DNA from 3 places in the Marinomonas dokdonensis genome. Region 2 is predicted to be linked to each of the others. Evidence: predicted binding sites of a transcription regulator. Region 2 holds the regulator's gene; each other region holds the start of a gene.
What was found. The regulator LexA, encoded in region 2, represses DNA repair genes until DNA is damaged. The targets are predictions, from matches to a motif close to TACTGTNTANNTANACAGTA.

Region 1 (5,095 bases), on a different contig from region 2:
AAAAAGATATTCAATGTGGTCACTGTCATTTAATTTGACCTGAGTAACCTCTGAGTGACGAATAAAAAACGTGTTACCAATATCAGTCAGAGCTTTAGCCTCAGATTCTAGTTGGTCTCTGAATTCTTTATCTGATGCACATACATCAAGCAGTTGTGTCATTGATTGTTTTTTACTTTGACTAGGATTGAAGACTGTTTTTATACGTTCGAAAGCATCCCAAAGTTGTTTCAGTGCTTCATAACGCACTTGGACATCGGTGTTACATATTTTCGTATTTGCTTTTTCAATCAGATCGTCAAGTTCCTGATCAAGCGTCTTGCTTACTTGCCCAATAACTGAACCTAATGATGGATTGAGTATTCTTGTAATCTGCCCGTCCGCATTCAATCGGTAAGCTACTCCATTTCTAGAGAACATGGTGTCAACTTTATCTAAAAATTCAGCTTGTCCGGCCGAGCGATCAAATGATGTTATGTGGTGATGCCCAAAAAATGAATGAAACTGCCTCAACGTTGGCTTAGATACATTCGCATAACAAAACTGCACTAAGTCTAGTACTTCTAAGTAGTCAGGAGTAAAAGGAACTCTTTTAGACATCCAATCATCAGAGACTTTTTTTTCTGTAATAAATGGATATTCAATTCTCGGTATTTCAGCTTTTAAATGTGACGAAAATATTCTTTCATCGGTTCCACAGCACCCTTGCCCATCAGGACAAATATCTGGAAATTCATCTCCGAAATATCCTGTATCGATTAGCTGTTGAATATACGCAGTTAACCCATACCAAACATTGTAGGGAATTTCATTATTTGTTCGAGGCAAAGCACCTCTTTCAGAATCACTAAAGTACTTCATAATTTCCTTAGTTGGGTTAACACTAATATAAATTGAATCGCCACCAGTCAACTAGACTGAATACAAACAGCATATTGCTCAAATAATTCGACCGAACTAAACCAATCAAACTGCAAATAAAACGGGTCAGAGTTAAATTAACAACTTCCTCATATTGCAATTTACCCCCATAACGAGCAGATATTCAATCTCCCAATCAAAAAAAACAAAAAAGCCCCGCTGTTGCGAGGCTTTCTATTTTGGAGCTTAAACCACAAGTCTTAGAACGGGATATCGTCGTCGAAGTCGTCGAAGTTCGGTGCTTGCTGTGGTTTTGGCTCTGGCGCTTTAGGTGCCGGTTGTGGCGCACGCTGAGCTGGTGCTGGCTGTTGTGGCGCGTTGCCCCAGCTACCGAAAGATTGTGGTGCAGCTTGTTGCGGAGCCTGTTGTGGTGCTTGCTGAGGCTGTCCGTAACCACCTTGAGCAGGTTGCTGGTTAAAGCCACCTTGTGGTGCGTGTTGTTGTGGCGCTGCCTGCTGTGGTGCTTGGTTGTAGCCACCTTGTGCTGGTTGCTGAGCTGGAGCGTTGTTGCCGTAGCCGCCCTGTCCGCCATCGTAACCGCCTTGTTGGCCGCCGTTGTTATCACCACGTCCGTCTAGTAGTTGCATTTCGTTGGCAACGATTTCTGTGGTGTAACGTTTGATGCCGTCTTTTTCCCACTCACGAGTACGCAAAGAGCCTTCTACGTAGACTTTGGAACCTTTTTTGATGTAATCACCAGCGATCTGTCCTAGGCGGAAGTTACCACGGTCCATGAAGGCCACTCGGTGCCATTCTGTACGTTCTTGCATTTGACCGGTTTGCTTGTCGCGCCAGCTTTCTGTTGTCGCCAAGTTAACGTTTGCAACGGCTGCACCCGATGGCATGAAGCGTACTTCTGCATCGTTGCCTGCGTTACCAATTAAGATGACTTTATTTATTCCACGTGCCATGACGTTGTTCTCCAACTATAAATAGATATTGTCTGTTAAAGATTTATTTGCGGAGCAATCTGTCGCAAAGCGTCTTTGTCTAATAATTTCTTGTCTACTTTCAAATAGGCGGTTTGCTCATCTGAAAAAATCTGCATATCTTCCACTCCTTGGACTTGAGCAAGTTTTGCGCTGAGTTCGCTGACTGCCTGGTCGTTTGTCTCCGTTAGGCTAAACGCTAAGCTGCTCAGTTGTTTTGGCGGTGTCTGCCAGTAACAAGCGAGCGTCCAAACCAATAACACGCCACCTACTGCCCAAAAAACGGCACTCGATGAATAATACTGTAATAGCCAACCACCACATAAACCACCAATAAAGGAGCCCATAAATTGGTGTGTGGAAAACACGCCCATGGCGGTACCTCGGTAGCCGACTGGTGCGAGTTTACTGATGAGTGATGGCAAGGTCGCTTCGAGGGTATTAAAGCCAATAAAGTATAGCCACAATAATAGCCCAAATATCCAAATCTGTGGTGCCCACTGTAGTAGCAAGGCGCTGAAACCTAGCATGGCCACTACAAAAATAAGCACGCCTTTCATTTTGCCTTTTGTCTCGGCAATAATGACCAATGGTACCATACCCACAAAGGCAAAACCCATGACTGCCAGATATAACCAGCTATGTTGTGCCAAGGGTAAATCAAACTGATTAATTAATAGGTTTGGAATGGTTAAAAACAAGGCGGTTAGGCTGCCGTGCAGTAATAATACGCTGATGTTCAAAAAGCGCAGTTGGCCGTCTTTAAGCACACGCCCTAGGGCGACTAAGCTTGGCGTGGTGTCTCGGCGAAAGGTATGTTGCACTATGTTTGGTACAGCGAAGACGATTAAGCCAATGCCCAATAACGAGAAGAAGAAGGATAGGTAAAACAGCCCCGCCAGTCCGACTAGGTCAAACAACCATGGTCCCAGCACCAAGGACAACATAAAAGAGGCACCAATGCTTATGCCGACGGTCGCCATGGCTTTGGTACGGTTTTGCTCGCGGGTCACATCACTTAATAAGGCCATTAGGGTGCTGGCAATGGCACCTGCCCCTTGCACGGCACGACCGATAATTAATACCATGATATCGTTAGCGTTGGCACAAATCAGGCTACCTAGTGCAAACAGTAATAAGCCGATGATAATGACGCGTTTACGGCCTATTTTATCGGACCACATGCCCATGGGAATTTGTAGGAATGCTTGGGTAAAACCATAGATGCCGATGGCCATGCCTATCATCGCTGCGTCGGCACCGTTTATGCCATCTGCGGCCACACTTATCACTGGCATGATAAGGAATAATCCTAGCATTCTGAATAGGTAGATCAGCGCTAATGCAAGTACAGAGCGACGTTCGAGAGCATCCATAAGGAAAATATAACCAACCAGCTAAAGGGTTAAGACAGAAATATGTCAATTTTACAAAAAATACCGTTGAAGCTCCATTTCAACTACTGTAAAAATAGACAGTAATTTCATTAACTAACAAAACATTTACTGTTAGCTAACTTCACATTGGAGACACATGGATACCATTACTATACGCGGGGCCCGCACCCACAACCTAAAAAATGTGGACCTAGACATACCTCGCGATAAGTTAGTCGTGATTACCGGCTTGTCAGGATCGGGCAAGTCTTCCCTCGCCTTCGATACGTTATACGCCGAAGGCCAACGCCGTTATGTTGAATCTTTATCAACTTACGCTCGCCAGTTTTTATCCATGATGGAAAAACCCGATATTGATCATATCGAGGGGTTATCGCCCGCTATCTCTATTGAGCAGAAGTCGACGTCACACAACCCTCGTTCTACGGTCGGTACCATCACCGAAATCTACGACTATTTGCGTTTGTTATTTGCTCGTGCAGGCCAGCCAAGATGTCCTGACCACGGCGAACCACTTGAAGCGCAGACCATATCACAAATGGTCGATAAGATAATCTCCCTGCCAGAAGAAAGCAAAATGATGCTGTTGGCACCGATCGTTAAAGATCGAAAAGGTGAGCACTTACACACTATCAATGACTTGCTATCAAAAGGCTTTATCCGTGCTCGTATCGACGGCATAGTGGTTGACTTGGACGATGCTCCTGCATTGGAAAAGAACAAAAAGCACACCATTGAGGTAGTCGTCGACCGCTTTAAGGTGCGCTCAGATTTACAGCTACGCTTGGCGGAATCTTTCGAGACGTGTTTAGGCTTGTCCGACGGTATTGCCAAAGTGATCAATATGGACGACGAAGACGACGTGCATATTTTTTCCAGCAAGTTTGCCTGTCCTGTTTGTGGCTACAGCCTAACCGAGTTGGAACCTAGACTCTTCTCCTTCAACAACCCCAATGGTGCGTGTCAGACCTGTGATGGCCTTGGTACTCATCAAATGTTCGACCAAGAACGTATTATCCAAGACGATACGCTGACGCTTGCTGAAGGCGCGATTCGTGGTTGGGGACGTCGTAGTATTTATTACTACCAACAGTTGAGCGCTCTTGCCCAGCATTATGGCTTTGATATTGAAGCGCCTTTCAAAGACATTCCGGCAGAATTTCAAAAGAGCATTTTGCATGGTTCTGGCAAAGACAAAATAGAGTTCATGTACATTAATGAGCGGGGCGACAAGATGACCCGCTCCCATGTGTTTGAAGGGGTCATTCCGAATTTGCAGCGTCGCTACCATGAAACCGAATCTGACTCGGTACGCGATGACTTGTCCCAATATATTAGTACTCGCGCTTGTCCTGATTGTCATGGTTCCCGCTTGAACCGTTCAGCACGCAACGTCTTCATTGCTGAGCAAACCTTACCCGAGATTGTCACCTACCCTATTGCCGAATGTTTGAAGTATTTTGAAACGTTAGAACTGGCTGGGGCACGAGGCGAAATCGCTTCTAAGATTCTGAAAGAAATACGCGATCGCCTAACCTTCTTGGTCAACGTAGGTTTGGATTATCTCACTCTAGACCGTAAAGCCGACTCTTTGTCTGGTGGTGAAGCGCAACGTATTCGACTTGCCAGCCAAATTGGTGCGGGTCTAGTAGGCGTTATGTACATATTAGACGAGCCTTCCATTGGCTTACACCAGCGAGACAACGAACGCCTAATCGCCACACTGACACGCTTGCGTGACTTGGGTAATACGGTGATTGTGGTGGAGCACGATGAAGATGCCATTCGCATTGCCGACCATGTGGTGGATATCGGCCCTGGGGCAGGTGTACATGGCGGTCAGATCAT
Region 2 (5,095 bases):
TTTGTTGTTACCAGTCGCGAAGATAAGCCGACAAAAAGTAAGCCTTCAGCCCCATTTATTACTTCTACCTTGCAGCAAGCGGCTAGCACACGTCTAGGTTTTGGCGTTAAGAAAACCATGATGCTGGCTCAAAGACTGTATGAAGCGGGTTACATTACCTACATGCGTACCGACTCTACTAATTTGAGTGCGGAAGCGGTTGAGTCTTTAAGAGAATACATAGGCACCAACTTCGGGGAAGCTTATTTACCACCTGAACCTATTCGCTATAGCAGTAAAGAAGGTGCACAAGAAGCCCACGAGGCGATTCGTCCTTCCGATATCAATGTTCGTGTTGATGATTTGCTGGGTATGGAAAAAGACTCCCACCGTCTATACGATCTGATTCGCAGTCAATTCATGGCCTGTCAAATGACACCGGCTGAATACACTTCTACTACCGTTACTGTTAGTGGTGATGAGTACGAGTTTAAAGCCAAAGGCCGTATTCTACGCTTCGATGGTTATACTCGTGCCATGCAAACAGTTGTGAAAAAAGGTGAAGATAATATCTTACCGGATGTGGCGAAAGGAGAGTCCTTAAGCCTTAACCAACTATTGCCAGAGCAGCACTTTACTAAGCCTATTGCCCGCTTTAGTGAAGCAAGTTTGGTAAAAGAACTTGAAAAACGTGGTATTGGCCGACCATCCACTTATGCGTCAATTATTTCAACAATCCAAGATCGTGGTTACGTGCGGGTAGAAAACCGTCGTTTCTATGCCGAAAAGATGGGTGACATAGTTACCGAACGTTTGGTGGATAGTTTTCATTCTTTGATGAATTTCAGCTTTACCGCACAGATGGAAGAGCAACTGGATGAAATAGCAGAAGGCCGTGAGAACTGGATTAAAGCTCTAAATGCTTTCTATCATGATTTCAGTGGCGTTTTAGCTAAAGCGGAAGACCCTGAGCAGGGTATGATGTTAAACGAGCCGACACCGACCGATGTGGCTTGTCCTACTTGCTCTCGTCCAATGCAAATTCGTACTGCCAGTACCGGTGTGTTCATGTCTTGTTCTGGTTATGCTTTGCCACCAAAAGAACGTTGTAAAGCCACCATCAACCTAGTTCGTGGTGACGAAGCTGTTGCTGTGGATGATGAAGAAGGTGAGTCTAAAGCGCTTATCAATAAGCGTCGTTGCAGCATTTGTGGCTCCGCCATGGACAGCTACTTGATGGACGAGAAGCGCAAGCTTCATGTATGTGGCAATAACCCATCGTGTTCTGGTTATGAAGTTGAGTCCGGCACTTTTAAAATAAAAGGCTATGACGGTCCTTTATTGGAATGTGATAAATGTGGCTCGGACATGCAGTTAAAAACAGGGCGTTTTGGTAAATACTTTGGTTGTACCAACGAAACCTGTAAAAACACTCGTAAGTTGCTTCGTAATGGTGAAGCAGCGCCGCCAAAAATGGACCCTGTACCCATGCCGGATCTGGCTTGTCTTAAGGTTGAAGACCATTATGTATTGCGTGATGGGGCGACCGGTTTGTTCTTGGCTGCCAGTCAATTCCCTCGTAAGCGAGAGACACGTGCGCCGCTAGTGAGTGAGCTGTTACCTTATATGGAGCAGATTGATCCTAAGTATCATTTCTTCCGTACCGCGCCTGTTGCTGACTCCGAAGGTCGACCAACGATTATTCGTTACAGTCGTAAAACCAAAGAGCAGTATGTGATGACAGAAGAAGAAGGCAAGCCTACTGGTTGGAAAGCCTTCTATGTTGGTACTAAGTGGGTCATCGAAGAGGGTAAGAAAAAGAAATGACAGGGGCGAGTATCGCAAGCGCGACCAACCAAAAATTAGACGCAGCCCGTCGGTTGATACAACAAAGCCAAGCCTGCAATGAGCATTGGTTATGTGCTGGGCTGGAAAGCTCGGCCATCTTTCAATTGCGCAGTGCGTTGAATGGTTTGTTGCAAGAAGTCCGTACCGCCTATGGCTTGTCATTTTCTTGGGATGTGACAAATTTATTGGAGCAAGCCGCGCAAAAGGGCTTGGTCATTCCAGTATTGTCTGAGCTTGGGGATTTGCTTGCTCAGCCGCAGTCTTGGTGCTCACAACTACAACAAGCTTATTTGGTTGAGTTCGAATGCCGAACGTCTACCGTGGCGGTGGTTGGTGAGGATTTGATTGGTAAAGGTGGTGATGAAGGTGCGTCTGTTGGCTTCTATTTATCAAAACTGGTTGAATTAGTGTTACGTTTTAGAGAAGAGTCATCAGAGTATTAAAATGAAAGAGTCCTATTTAGAAATTGTTGAGTTAGATAATGGTGACATTGTGTTACGTCCTGCCAGTGAAGATGGCGAAGAAACTGAGCCATTAGCGACGTTACAAATTTCTGACGATACCAAGTCCTACCTGAAAGAGCGTTATTTTGAATTAGCGAAGTGTATGTTTCATGCCGGCATAGACTTTGTGTATTCTGATGAGCAAACTTTTGGTGAAGAAACCGAGTCTTTAGAAGGGGGTGATATGCGCCCGAAGATTCTTCACTAGAGAAAATACAACAATAAAAAAGGTGAAGTCTTAGCTTCACCTTTTTTATTGTCTATTGCTTAGGTTCTTATAAACCCTGACGAATGACACCAACGGAGAGGCCTTCAATGGCAAACTCTTCGCTTTCAAGATCAACTATGATGTCATTAAACTCTTCGTTTTCAGGGATTAGCCTTACTTTACTGCCTTTTTGCTCAAAGCGTTTTACAGTAACTTCATCGCCAATCCGAGCGACGACGATTTGACCATTACGTACAGCAGTGGTTTTATGAACGGCTAATAAATCGCCCTCCATAATGCCAATGTTTTTCATGCTGGTACCGGTTACAGACAGAAAATAGTCTGCTTTAGGAGAGAACATGGCAGCAGGAATATTGACGTGTGAATCAATGTTTTCCTGGGCTAGCACAGGGTAACCAGCGGCGACTTTGCCGATAACGGGTAAGCCGAGCTCGTCGGTTTCTTCGTTGGCGGCTTGTTCGATTAAACGAATGCCACGGGACGCACCAGACAGCATTTCGATCGCGCCTTTTTTCGCCAAGGCCTTAAGATGTTCCTCGGCGGCATTAGGGGATTTAAAGCCCAATCGCCTAGCGATCTCTGCTCGTGTTGGTGGGAAACCTGTTTCATTAATAAATTCGCGAATGGTTTCTAGTACGTCAGATTGTCTTTTGGTTAATTTAATCATAGGTCATCTGGTTGTTTATACAGTAACTGTTATTATATACAGCATTATCCACGATACTCAATAAATTAAATGCTTTCAGACGAACTTAAAAAACAAATTCAGCAAGCTTACCGTGATTCCCTTGACGCTAAGTCCCATAAGCCAAGGGTAGGTCAGCGCCAAATGATCGGTGCTATCGCTCGTACATTGGGGAATATTCGCCAAGACAGCGAAGGGAATCGCTTGGAAGAAAAGCATGTGGCCGTGATTGAGGCGGGGACGGGTACAGGTAAAACCTTATCCTATTGTCTGGCGGCGATTCCGATTGCTAAGGCTAAAGGGTTAAAGTTGGTGATCTCGACTGCCACGGTGGCCTTGCAAGAGCAGATACTTCATAAAGAGCTGCCAAATTTATTGGAGCATACGGATTTTGCCTTTAAATATACCTTGGCCAAAGGTCGGGGGCGCTATCTTTGTTTGAATAACCTAGAAGGTTATTTGAGTACCGAAGAGCAAGCCATGGATGATATGTTTGCGGGTTTGTTTGAGCAGCACTTGCAGTCTGACGATGTCAATACTGTGCTTTATCAAGAAATGGATACTGCCATATCTGCCGGGGAATGGGATGGCGACAAAGATAATTGGTCTGGGATCATACGTGAACAAGATTGGCGTCGCTTAACGACGGATCATCAGCAGTGTACGAATCGAAATTGTGCTAATTACTCAGCTTGTCCGTTTTTTAAGGCTAGGGCTGAAATTGAAGTAGCAGATGTGATTGTTGCTAACCATGATTTGGTGTTAGCGGATCTATCTTTGGGTGGTGGTGCTATTCTAAGTGCCCCGAAAGAAACCATCTATGTATTCGATGAGGGTCACCATTTGCCCGATAAGGCCATCGGTCATTTCCGCCATGAGGTGCGTTTACAGCAGAGTATTTCTTGGTTGCGTCAGCTGGAAAAAAACCTTGTCAATCTTAAGCAAGAGTTAACGGATGATGTGAGTTTGACTGGGCAACTCTTGTTGAAAATCCCGCAACAGATTCAATCCATTACCAACTTTATTCAATACGCTCAACAAGGCCTAGCCCCGTATATTCAGGGCTTGGGGTTAGACCAAGATAACAACCAACATAGATTTGAGTTTGGCGTGGTGCCAGATGAATTACGTCAGCTGGCTTACAGCTTACAAACTTCTTATCAAAAGTTATTTAATAACATTGAAAGTATTCAGGATGAGTGTAAGAAAACCAAACAAAATGAAGGTATGGGAATTACCCCTGAAACGGCTGAAACATGGCAGCCGATTCTAGGGGTGATCCTAGGGCGCCTTGAGCAGTGTGTTGAGTTATGGCGCCTGTATTCAAGTTTAGATGATCTAAATTACCCCCCTAATGCCCGATGGTTGTTATTGACAGGTCAGGGTATGGAGCAAGATATTGAGTTAGGTGGCTCACCCATATTGGCGGCTAATACCCTAAGGCAGCAGTTATGGGACAAATGCTTTGGTGCTGTGGTCACATCGGCCACCTTAACCGCCCTCAATCAATTTCATCGTTTTAATATGCGTTCTGGTGTACCCAAAGAGAGTGAATACCTGCGTGTGATCAGCCCTTTTGATTTCAACGGTAAAGGTAAATTAGTGGTTCCTGATATGGCCAACGAACCTAATCGGGCTGACCTTCATACCGGTGAGATCATTGAATATCTAAATGACAAGGTTGACCCACAAAAAGCCAGTTTAGTCTTGTTCTCGTCCCGTAAACAGATGGAAGAAGTGGCGCAATCTGTTAATGCAGGTTTGCAGGAAATACTGCTGATTCAAGGTGAGCAGTCTAAACGCGTTATTTTGGATTCCCATAAAGCCAAAATAGATGAGGGCAAGGGTAGC
Region 3 (5,095 bases), on a different contig from region 2:
CAAGGCTCTTTTAATAAGGCGGCTAAGCTGGTGGGTTTATCGACCCCCGCTCTAAGTAAACGTATCAGTAAGCTAGAGCAAGACTTAGGGGTGCAACTTATTCACCGCACCACCCGGCGCCTAAATTTAACAGAAGCGGGGGAAAGTCTTTATGTGTCAGGTAAAAACATTGATGGCCAAGTCAGTGATGCCATTGCCAATGTATCGGCGTTTCGGTATGGCTTAAGCGGCACCATAAAAATGTCGGTACCGACGATTTCGGGTGAGTTGTTGCTGGCCGAAGCAATAGCAGAGTTTTGTCAGCGGCACCCTAATATCAAAGTGGACATGCGCTTGGAAAATGACTTTGTCGATCTGGTGGGTGAGGGTCTAGACTTAGCCATTCGAACTGGTATTTTGGAAGACTCCAGTTTAATTGCCCAGCCCTTGATCGAATCCAGCTGGGTGGTATGTTGCTCGCCACAATATCTTAACCAGCACGGCTCGCCAGAAAACCTAGAAGCGCTAAAACAGCACAACTGTCTGGCTTATACCTACCAAGCCAAAGGCTCATTCGATTGGCGCTTTCATCATCAAGGGGAAGAAAAAAGTGTTCGTATCGATGGCAACTTTGCCACCAATAATGCCCAAGCGTTACGTAAGGCGGCTTTGGCTGGTTTCGGTATTGTTTACGTACCGAAATGTTGCGTGTATGAGGATTTACAGCAGGGCACTTTGATCAGTTTATTGCCTGACTATCAGCCAAGACGTTTAGGGGTCTATGCTCTTTACCCTTACACCAAGTACCTTCCTGAAAAGCTGCGTTTATTAATTGATCATATAAAAAATAGCTACCAAGAGAAGAAAGCTTACTTTTAGAGCGCGGAATAAAATACAAAAATGTGATGGAAATAAATAACTTAGGGTGAAAATTGTGTGTTTGTTACTATGCTATTTCGACAATATTAAGTTTTAATGACAATTTTACCTAATCTGTTTCCCCCTGCTGCAAGATGATTTATGGTGGTTGTCTCGCTTTTGCGAGGTCATACATTTTTATAACAATAAGGAGTCCAACGTGGCTAAGAAAGATCTTAAAGCAGTTAAGAAAGAGCTAAAAAAAGAAATCGCAGCACGTAAAGAAAAAGTTGTTAAGCAAAAAGCTAAAATCGCTAAGTTGAAAAAAGCCCTTAAAAAAGCGGCTTAATCATCTAGGTGATGTAGATTTGTGGGGTCTCGGCCCCGCAGATACATGGCTGTTCTAGAGCGAATCCGTTATCATGCCTCCCTTAGCAAGAGGAATTATCCAGCTTGCCACCTACCCTCTAGGATACCAATGAAAAAAACATTCACACTGTCTCACCCAAAAATTGCCTACCCACGTTTGATCGAAGCCGCGAAAGCTGATATCCGCAAGTACCTAAAGCGCGAACGCAACAAGCGTCTGCCTGAATATGCCGATTATTGGGGTTTTGATTGCAAGTTTGGTGAGCGTGAAGAAGGCGCAGAAGTACTTCATGTGGCGCAAATTAATGACAAAATCAGCTTTGCTGAAAGCCAGCAATGGGCAAGCTTTTATGTGGAAATCATTGCCACACCTGCCCAGCGTCAGCCTCGTCCTGCGAGTGAAGAAGATGACGCTTCAGAGTCTGAAGCGCCACAAGACTAAAACTCGTTCAGCGCTAGGCGGCATCCTCTGTGTCGAATGATGTATCATCGCTAAAGCCTGTGCTGCTGTCCTCTTCGTAGAGAGCATCTTCATCTGGCTCAATCACAATGTCTTCCAAGGTTTTGCGTTGTGATTCATCGGCTAACTCAAGCTGCGGCGATTTTTTCGGTGCAGCTTTTTTGGTTTTGGTAGAGGATTTCTTCTTACTGCCTAGTGCTTCCAGTAATGGCTCTTTCTGTTCGGCTAGGAACATAGCAAGGGCTTCCGTCTGCTTAGGTTCAGTAATGAGTTCGCTACCTTCTAACAGGTCATACAGGGCATCTGCCGTGTCTAAGAGTTTGTCATAGGCATCGGCTTCAGCTTTCGACGTAAAGGTCATTTTTTCGATTCCATCACGTTCTACAACGTATTTAATAACGACTGGCATGGTCCACCTCGTGGAAAAATAATACTGTACAAATATACAGTATTATTTTTTGCCTTGTCTAGTGCTTTTATTTGTTGATTGCCTCAATGATTGGTAAAGTGGCGGGCTAAATTCGTAGCTTATTCATGGAAAAGTTTTGCATGGTTATTGATCTGTCCCAAATCGATTTCTCCATTTTAACGGACAATATTGAAATCACTCTTACTCTGAGTTGGATTGTCTTGTCCTATATTATTCGTCGTTATACGAAGCGGGTCATTCGTCAGCATCCTAAATTTGAGCACGACAAAAAACGCCAGCGCATCAATGCCGTGGATAACCTGTTTAATCTATTGTTGGTGGTCGGTTTTGTTTTAATCTGGGCCTCAGAATTACAAAATATTGCCATTTCTATTGCCGCCTTCATGGTGGCGTTAGTGATTGCCACGAAAGAGTTTCTCGCTTGTATCGTCGGAGCGTTTTATCGTGCTAGCACGCGTCCGTATCAAGTGGGGGACTGGGTGCGCATCGCCAACTATGAAGGGGAAGTGACCGACAGCGATTGGCTTTCTACGACACTTTTTGAAGTAGATTTGAAAGGCGGCAGTTATGGTTATACGGGGCGTACCACTGTGGTGCCAAACAGCTTGCTATTGACCCATACGGTACAAAACTTAAATTATATGCGCCGTTATGTGACCCATACCTTTTCGATTTCTAGACTGTCGGATGAAGTGAATTTGTTTATGATTAAGGATCAAATCCTGGGCAAAATTCGTGAATACAGCGAACACTTTCATGAAGTGGCCATTCGTTATAACAGCCTAATCGAAAAGCGTTTGGACATTAATATTTCTGGCCCTGAGCCAAGGGTACGAATCACCACCACCCCAGAAGGTTACAATGTATTTACCGTATCTTTGTTTTGTCCAACCAATGAAGTGGTGGATATCGAGCAAAAAGTGACGGAAGACTTTATGCGTTTTTGGTATGAAATGCGTGGTCAGTCTTAGGCTGATCTTAAGGAGAAGGTTATGAGTTTTCCCCGCTTTGGGTTTTTGTTAGCCGTATTGGTGTCATCTTTGGCGATTTCAGGCTGCAACAGTTTTCGCATCAGTGAAACGGAATTAAATGAAGAGGTGGCTAAGCAATTGGCTAACCCGCAGACCAATCAGATTGAAGTCTTGCTGGATGGCCACACGCTAAACCTTGAGCTCTTGGTAAAGTCTGCCAGCATTGATCTTACGGATCGCGATGGTGGCTTAGTCATGGTGGACATGGTGTCTGATATGAAGGGGCGCTTAAAGGCTTTCGGACAAGAGTTTGAAATTACCACTCAGTTGTTACCATCGTTTGAATCTGGGGTTCGTATCGAAGAAGACCGCTTGTATTTAGTCGCTCCGAAAGTGACCAATATTCAGGTGCAAGGGGCGAGCTTCAGCGAGAACATGTTGCGCTCGGTTCTGGGCTCGTTACACGGTGACTTTGAAAAAGCCCTTGCCCAGTATTTCGATCAGCACCCGGTTTATGTGCTGGATCATTCGCCATTTGAAAAAACGGCGGCAAGCATGGTCAAAGACATCATAGTGACCGAAGATTCTTTAGAATTTTCGCTGTTCTAGTGAAGTATCTAACATACTTCTATAATGGCGCGATCAATAACCGCTCATACTCTTTAACGAGTGGGCTAAGAAATATTTAAGAGGAAATGATATGTCCATAGCTGACAATCAAGTTGTGCAGTTTCACTACACCTTGCGTGATGGTGAGAACTTATTAGAAACATCTGCAGGTAAAGACCCAGCCGCTTACCTTCACGGCCATGGCAATGTGATTCCTGGTCTTGAAAAAGCCATGGAAGGGCGTGAAGTAGGTGACGAATTTGAAGTGACTGTCGCTTGTGCTGACGCTTATGGCGAGCGCCATGAAGACCGTACTCAACAAGTGCCGGTCAAACACTTGCAAGGCGCGAAACGCTGGAAAGCGGGCATGGTTGCTATGGTGCAAACCGACAAAGGCATGCGCCAAGTGACCGTGATTAAAGCCGGTTTGAAACATGCCATGGTAGATTTAAACCATCCATTGTCTGGCAAAGACCTTACTTTCAATGTTGAGATTGTGAGTGCTCGTGAAGCAACGAATGACGAAATTGCCCATGGTCATGCCCATGGCGTAGGTGGTCACCACCACTAAGTTATTGCTTTTGAAGTAATTTTAAGCCCTCTAATGCGTAATAGTGTTAGGGGGCTTTTACATTTCTGGAACGGACTTTACATTAATTTTAATAAGAATCGTTATCAACGGCTTGACAGTCTCTGGGTGGGTGTCCATTATTGATAATAGTTATCATTAATGTCTTCAGCAGGTAAAGTCTATGAGCCATTATTTCATTCCGTTCTCCGTTCTTGAGCAAACCATTCAAGGTGGCCAGTGTGCCGACTCTCCTGAAGTGCTCTATCACTATCTCAATCTTACCGAAGAGTACGCTGAACGACTGGATGTGGTCGAAGCGGCTAAGTTACACCAGCGGGTATTTTACGTATTGCTAGATACTGTGTGTGATAGCAGTGTATCGAGGCATTGGCGTCAAACTTGTTTAGACAAGGTGTATGTGCCACTGTCGAATATCAAGCACCTGATCGTGACTTACCAAGACGCGAAATGCTACTTCAAGATGGAGCATAGTTTACGAGTGCTGAGTCACTATTTTATGTCGTCGTTTGAGCAAGAAGGAAACTATTAAAGAATGAAAATGCGCATTGAAAAAGACAGTATGGGTGAGTTAAACGTTCCTGCTGAGGCCCTATATGGTGCCCAAACCCAGCGAGCGATCAATAATTTCCCGATCAGTGACGAGCCCATGCCGGAAGCCTTTATTCGCTCCTTAATCATGATTAAAGCCGCCGCGGCACGAGCGAATGAAAAGCTAGAGTGCCTTAGTCCTGAGTTGTCCCAAGCCATTCAGAATGCTTGTGATGAGCTATTAAATGATGAGCAATTGATGACACACTTTCCGGTCGATGTGTTCCAAACCGGTTCTG

Region 1: the regulator LexA is predicted to act here: its motif matches at 3,311-3,330, upstream of uvrA (excinuclease ABC subunit UvrA).
Region 3: the regulator LexA is predicted to act here: its motif matches at 2,098-2,117, upstream of ACUM5Y_RS03645 (YebG family protein).

The regions. Positions count from the first base shown of each region.
Region 1 is NZ_JBRAND010000007.1:32,673-37,767, forward strand. It holds gene ACUM5Y_RS14775 (AbiJ-NTD4 domain-containing protein) at 1-861, opposite strand, end outside; gene ssb (single-stranded DNA-binding protein) at 1,122-1,832, opposite strand; gene ACUM5Y_RS14785 (MFS transporter) at 1,868-3,226, opposite strand; gene uvrA (excinuclease ABC subunit UvrA) at 3,384-5,095, shown strand, end outside.
Region 2 is NZ_JBRAND010000004.1:193,347-198,441, forward strand. It holds gene topA (type I DNA topoisomerase) at 1-1,806, shown strand, start outside; gene ACUM5Y_RS11700 (DUF6586 family protein) at 1,803-2,270, shown strand; gene ACUM5Y_RS11705 (hypothetical protein) at 2,272-2,538, shown strand; gene lexA (transcriptional repressor LexA) at 2,606-3,226, opposite strand; gene dinG (ATP-dependent DNA helicase DinG) at 3,296-5,095, shown strand, end outside.
Region 3 is NZ_JBRAND010000001.1:773,086-778,180, reverse strand. It holds gene ACUM5Y_RS03660 (LysR family transcriptional regulator) at 1-858, shown strand, start outside; gene ACUM5Y_RS03655 (hypothetical protein) at 1,058-1,186, shown strand; gene ACUM5Y_RS03650 (DUF6172 family protein) at 1,316-1,648, shown strand; gene ACUM5Y_RS03645 (YebG family protein) at 1,662-2,075, opposite strand; gene ACUM5Y_RS03640 (mechanosensitive ion channel family protein) at 2,216-3,067, shown strand; gene ACUM5Y_RS03635 (DUF1439 domain-containing protein) at 3,089-3,676, shown strand; gene ACUM5Y_RS03630 (FKBP-type peptidyl-prolyl cis-trans isomerase) at 3,768-4,247, shown strand; gene ACUM5Y_RS03625 (hypothetical protein) at 4,429-4,797, shown strand; gene ACUM5Y_RS03620 (class II fumarate hydratase) at 4,801-5,095, shown strand, end outside.